2 linked regions of the Pontibacter liquoris genome follow. The protein of the gene in region 1 interacts with the protein of each later gene in a pairwise test. Links are inferred from orthologs where the notes say so. Each region holds a gene or a part of one and is shown on either strand. Other genes may lie near its edges.

Region 1 (3,217 bases):
AAGGAGCTGTACAACCAGTTTCTGATCAAATACCAGGGCAGTGTATACGCCGCCGAAGCCCGCAAGCGCTTCCGGAAGCTACGCGGCGATGTAGTGAATTAAGGTTAATTGATACTTTTACTTAAGTATCAATTAACCTCTGAATTTACCTGGATCATACTTCTATAGCTTTAAGTATGATCAGGTACTTCAAGGTACCCAAGCCTTGTAAAGTCCTGCAAGTATAAGTTCAGGCGGTTGTCATCCCCCTACCCCCTTCAAAGGGGGACATTTTACTTGAATTTTATTTCCTATCCTTTGTTGGGTAATAAGCTTTTAATGCAAGAAATGTCATTCTAAACTGCTCGTGCCGAATGTCCCCCTTTGAAGGGGGTAGGGGGATGATTACTCCTGCTGTTTGCTTCCTGCAAGTATAAGAATTGAGAAGGCACTTAAAGATCGCTCTTCCGGATTTGTAATCCGAAGTATAAATTCCTGCTGTTTGCTTTCTACAAGTATAAGAATTGAAAAGACAGCTAAAGCCGGCGTGTTCATCCTCGTCATACCTGTTTTCAGGTGCCGGAAAAGCCAGCTAAAAAGGCGCGGTTTATAAACCTACACCAACGCTCCGGTACCTGTTTTAGCTGAAGAAGATGAAAAGCAGGAGAACAAAAAGAAGGAAGAACCCATACATGATGAGGTCGAGGGAATAATTTTTATACTTTCTGAAAAGGTCTCTGAATCGTTTCACGGCCAAACCTGTTGTAGAGATACAAAAGTATGAAAAACGGGCTATACTAGAAAGCCGCCCGGCCGGCATTACCCCGGAACCCTGTTTTTAACTACCTTTGCAACCAACATTACGAGTATAGCAGCACAGCATATGGACAAGAGGTGGGAATTAAGCCCGGAAGCACCGGCAGAGGCAGTGGAGCAGTTAGCGCAAAGCCTGAAAATAAGTCCCACGCTTGCCGGTATCATGTGCCAGCGCAACATCTGCACCTTCGAAGAAGCCAAGCACTTTTTCCGCCCCACCCTCGACGATTTGCATGATCCCTTCCTGATGAAGGACATGGACCGCGCCGTAAACCGCCTCAACGAGGCCCTGCATCGCAATGAGAAGATACTTGTGTATGGCGATTATGATGTGGACGGCACCACCTCTGTGGCGCTCATGTATAGCTTCCTGCGGGAGTATACCACCCAGGTAGATTTCTATATCCCGGACAGGTATAAAGAAGGCTACGGCGTATCCTCACAGGGCGTGGACTGGGCAGCGGAAAACGGCTTCTCCCTGATCGTTAGCCTCGACTGCGGTATCAAATCGGCCGATAAGGTGGCTTATGCCAGCGCAAAAGGTATCGACTTTATTATCTGTGACCACCACTTACCCGACGACGATGTGCCGCAGGCCGTGGCCGTGCTGGACCCCAAGCGGGTGGATTGCCCGTATCCTTACAAGGAGCTCTCGGGGTGTGGCGTTGGTTTTAAGCTGATCCAGGCGTTCTGCCAGCAGAACGACATTGCCCCCGACCAAGCTTACAGCTTGCTGGACCTGCTGGTGGTAAGTATAGCGGCCGATATTGTGCCCATCACCGGCGAAAACCGCATCCTGGCTTATTATGGTCTGCAGCTGCTAAACGGTCCCCGACCCATGCGTCCCGGCCTGGACGCCTTAAAAGAACTGGCTGCTATTACCGGCGAAATGGATATCACCAGCATTGTGTTTGGCTTTGCTCCCCGCATCAACGCGGCAGGCCGCATGGGCGACGCCAAGAACTCGGTACACATGCTGCTGGCTAAAACCAAAGAGGAGGCTATTAAAACGGCCGATATCATCAACGAATCCAACAAAGCCCGCCGCGACAAAGACACCAACATTACCAAAGAGGCACTGCAGATGATCGAGGAAGATGATTTTCTGCGCTCGGCCAACTCAACAGTGCTTTACAAGGAGAGCTGGCACAAAGGCGTGATCGGCATTGTGGCTTCCCGCTGCATCGAAAAATACTACCGCCCCACCATTATCCTGACGCACTCCAATGGCAAAGCGTCCGGCTCGGCCCGTTCGGTGCATGGCTTTAACGTGCATAACGCCATCGAGAGCTGCTCTGATCTGCTCGAGCAATTTGGCGGGCACATGTATGCCGCCGGCCTCACCCTGCCCATCGAGAATGTGCCTGCCTTCCGGGAGCGCTTTGAGCAGGTAGTGAGCGCCACCATTACCGACGACCAGAAGATTCCGCAGATCGAAATAGACGCGCCGATTCAGCTCAGCCAGATTACCCGCAACTTTTATAACATCATCCGGCAGATGGAGCCCTTTGGACCGGGTAACATGCGGCCTGTGTTTGTGTCGGAGTGCGTATATGATACCGGCAGCCTGCGTGTGGTGGGCGACTCACACCTGAAGCTGCGCCTCACGCAGGACGGCTTCTACAGCATCGATGCCATCGGTTTTGGCCTCAGCGATTATTACCATCGTATTTCCAAAGGCATTCCGTTTGATGTATGCTTTACGGTAGAGGAAAATATCTACCGCGGCGTGATTTCGCTGCAGCTGCGCATCAAGGACATCCGGATAAAGTAGCAGGGGGAAGATTTAACGGGCGTTTGCGAAGGCTGAAAGTTCATGGAACATCCGGCCAAGCAAGATGCCGTGAACAGCTGAAGGATATCAGTAAACCGCCGCTGGTGCTAAATACCTTTATTATGGTTCGGGTGTAGGTATAAGCTGTTTTCCTGATCGTTTACTTCCCTAGCCACGCTTGTAAAAGAGCTAACTGGCCGGCATCTGCTTTGTCTGTTCTGTTGATGGTAAATTTTCTTTTTCCGGTTTGCAAATTTGTATCTTCTTCCAGCTTCAGGCCCGCAGGAGAGAGGAATGTATTGTAGTCGATTTCTTTTGCGGTATAAACATACTCAAAGACCGGTGTTAAGGATGTCCCTGCTATCGTTTCGCATGCCTGCTGAAATTCAGCATCAGTAAACCCGCGCTGTAGTTCTTTATAATAGCGCCAGTACAATAGCCTGAAGACATCATCCAGGGACTTCTTGTTTTCTGTCGCGTTCCGAATCGCAAAGTCCAGCAGCATTCCGATAACAGGTCCCTTATCATAATAAGATATGGATTTGTTGGCATCTGCTCCCTGTTTCCCGAAGGGGCCATCGCCCCAGGTCTCGAAGCTGGCTTGCGTGAGGGATTGATGAAGGCGACCGGGGTTGTTTTCTATCGTGT
Region 2 (3,397 bases), on another replicon or contig:
TGGTATTCGCAACCGAACCACCGAAGCGCTGGCATTACGCCTGGCAGCCATTCCGCAGGTGCACCAGATCGTGGCCGAAGCCATAGCGGAGTTCCAGAACTGGACACGCGAAATGATCATGTCGCCGGCGCTGCAGCAATTTAAAACCCGGCTGGAGGTTATCCGTCAGCAGGAACTTGCCCGCTACATGAAAAAGCTGGGTGCCGAAGAAAAAGAAATGGTAGAAGCCATCACACAGAATATACTGAACAAGATCGTGAAAATGCCGGCGCTGGAACTGAAAGCCGCTTGCCAGCGTGGCGATGCCGATGCCCTGGTAGAAAGCCTGCGCCTGTTGTTTGACCTGGAGCAAACCCACGTAAAGGCATAGGTACTTTTAACAGCAGTTGCGGCATCAGCTATAACAAATATAAAAGCCCGGCAGAAAGTATGTGCTTTCTGCCGGGCTTTTATATTTTAGGTAGGATGTGCCAGGTTTATACTTGCAGCTGATCAGCAAGACCTTCTTTCCCTAAAACTGGTAAACCACCTGCCACTGCTCGTTTAGCGCGAGGGCCGCGTCGAAGGGTTGGCCTGTCTTTTCAGAGATGAAGCCTTTGATCGTGGGTGTTTTTCCTTTCAGCAACAAGGCATGGATATGCTTGTCGGTGAGCTGCTTGCCGCCTTTCTCAAACGGCACAAGAAACTGGCAGCCTTCCCGGAAACGGCTGCAGCCGTAAGCCGATTTGCCTTTGAGCAACCGGCCTTGCTTGCAGCGCGGGCATTGAGCCAACGGGTCCTTTGCTTCTGCTTTGGCTACTTTTTCCAGTACCACCTGTTTACTGGCATCCAGTGTAAGAATGGCATCAAAACTCTCGCCCTGTCCGTCTTTAAACCCTTTGATAACAGGTGTTTTACCTTTGCTGAGCAATGCCTGCACCTGCTTTTCGGTGAGTTGCTTGCCCTGCTGCTCGATGGGGAGCAGGAAGCGGCAGCCTTCTTTGTAGCGGCTGCAGCCGTAGGCTTTGGAACCTTTTAGAATGTGGCCTTGCTGGCAGGCCGGGCAGGCGCCAAGTCCCGGGCCTGCCACAGCAGCGGCTTTCGGAGCGGCGGCAGTGGGCGTTTTTTTGGCACCTTTGGCGGCGGGTTTCTGCTCCTGCTGCTGGGGCTCCAGCGTTACGGTGGCTTTGTCATACTTTACTTCCTGCACTAGGCTCACCACAAATTCCTGCAGCTCCCGCAGAAAGGCATCGGCTTTAAACTCGCCGCCCTCTATCTGGCGAAGCTTGCGTTCCCATTGCCCCGTCATTTCTGCTGATTTGAGCGTTTGGTTCGGGATCACACCGATCAGGTCGATGCCCATCTGGGTAGGCACCAGCTTCTTTTTCTCCTTGCGGATATACTGGCGCTTGAACAGCGTTTCGATGATAGCAGCGCGGGTAGAAGGGCGGCCAATGCCATTTTCTTTCAGCGCCTCTTTCAGCGCTTCGTCGTCTATCTGGCGGCCGGCTGTTTCCATGGCGCGCAGTAGCGTGGCCTCGGTATATTCTTTCGGCGGGTTGGTCATCTTCTTGTCCAGGAGCGGGGCATGAGGCCCGTGTTCGCCTTTGTCGAAGTGGGGCAGCACCCTGGCCATTTCTTCCTCTTCCTTGTTCTCGCCTTCTTTGCTGCTTACAGGCTCAGACTTGATGTCTTCTGCGCCATAGAGCACGCGCCAGCCTGGTTCCAGGATCTGCTTGCCACGCACCCGGAACGCATAGCCCGCCGATTCGGCCAGCACCGTGGTATTGCTCACAATACAGTCGGGGTAGAAAGCGGCCAGAAAGCGGCGCGTAATGATATCGTATACATCGGCCTCGCGGCCATACAGGCTGTTTGCGGCTGCCCCGGTGGGGATGATGGCGTGGTGGTCGGTAACTTTGTTGTTGTTAAATACCTTTTTGCTCTTACGGATCTTTTCCTGCAGCAGCGGGGCAACTTCCTGCTGGTAATTGCCCAGGCCCTGCAAAATGGCTGGTATCTTGGGGTAAATATCGTCGGGCAGAAACACGGTATCCACCCGCGGGTAAGAAACTACTTTTTTCTCGTAGAGGCTCTGCACCGTTTTCAGGGTTTCATCGGCCGACATGCTCAGCTTGTTGTTGCACTCGATCTGCAGCGAGGTCAGGTCGAAGAGCCGGGGCGCGGACTCGGTGCCCTTCTTGGTTTCCACGTCCGTTACCGTCAGTTCCGCCTCTTTAATGGCTTCCATGATCTGTTGGGCTTCTTCCTCTTTCTGAAAGCGGCCGTTGGTGCTCGAGAAGGTGGTGTCCCGGTAAACGGTTTTGAGCTCCCAGTAGGGCTGGGGCACAAAGTTGGCAATTTCGTGGTGGCGGTTCACCAGCATGGCCAGCGTGGGAGTTTGTACCCGGCCGATAGAAAGCATCTGGCGGCCCTGGGCATACTTGAGTGTAAACAATCGGGTGGCATTCAGGCCCAGCAGCCAGTCGCCAATGGCGCGGCTCTTGCCTGCCTGGTATAGCAGATCGAACTCGGAACCGTCCTTCAGCCGGGCAAAACCCTGACGGATAGCGTCTTCGGTGAGCGATGAGATCCAAAGGCGTTTAAAAGGCTTGTTATACTTCGCTTCGGTTAGTACCCAGCGCTGGATCACTTCCCCTTCCTGACCGGCATCCCCGCAGTTGATTACCTCGTCGGCCTTGTCGAGCAACTCCTTGATGATTTTGAACTGCTTTTGCACACCACTGTCCTTCATCAGCTTGATACCATACTTTTCGGGTAGCATGGGCAGGTCGTAGAGGCTCCAGCGCTTCCACTCAGGGCGGTAATCGTCGGGCTCGCGCAAAGTGCAGAAATGCCCGAAGGTCCAGGTAACCTGGTAGCCGTTGCCTTCAAAATAGCCGTCTTTGCGGGCTTTGGCGCCAAGTACCTGGGCTATTTCGCGGGCCACGCTCGGTTTTTCAGCAATGCATACTTTCACGCTTTTCTAAGGATTACAGGATTCTAGAGAAGTCAAATTTACGGTTTTTAAGGCGTATGTGCGAATTTTATGATGTATAAAACGGAGGGGGTAAGTGGCATAAAGGGTGCTTTTGCTGAGGTTATCTGCTAGTTGCTATTCTTCCGTTTTGTTTGCTGCGATATTTGGTAGTGGATGTTCAACGCTTGGGTTTATACTTTCAGCTATACTTTCTTTCGGCGGCTGGTTTTTTTGGCTGTACTATGTAGCTAGCTGTATTCCTCAGTTTTATACTTGGCTTGTTTCATCTTTAGCTTTGGAACGCTCCAAGCCCGCGGGGCCTCGTCCTTGGGCATCGCGCTGTGGCGTGAAGCTGCTCCTCGCTACACTGTGGGCTGCCCTGACGGGCACCGCAACACACCAAGGCGCTCCACCCAAGGACTGGAATCATTCGATAGC

The links.
Region 2: the proteins of recJ (region 1) and LWL52_RS12005 interact in binary tests that used the Escherichia coli proteins (3 or more experiments, as listed by UniProt). The link is inferred for Pontibacter liquoris from one-to-one orthologs.

What each region holds. Positions count from the first base shown.
Region 1 is NZ_JALEBG010000002.1:541,050-544,266, reverse strand. What follows is about bases 322-3,215. They hold recJ (single-stranded-DNA-specific exonuclease RecJ), read left to right. Parts: upstream 322-862; coding sequence 863-2,569; downstream 2,570-3,215. Other genes in these bases: LWL52_RS15675 (M61 family metallopeptidase), read right to left, coding at 2,730-3,215. Also shown: LWL52_RS15685 (tetratricopeptide repeat protein), read left to right, coding at 1-102; more of LWL52_RS15675, read right to left, coding at 3,216-3,217. UniProt on the Escherichia coli protein: Single-stranded-DNA-specific exonuclease.
Region 2 is NZ_JALEBG010000001.1:2,896,266-2,899,662, reverse strand. The notes cover bases 236-3,309. They hold LWL52_RS12005 (type IA DNA topoisomerase), read right to left. Parts: upstream 2,960-3,309; coding sequence 512-2,959; downstream 236-511. Other genes in these bases: hemA (glutamyl-tRNA reductase), read left to right, coding at 236-370. In the rest of the region: more of hemA, read left to right, coding at 1-235.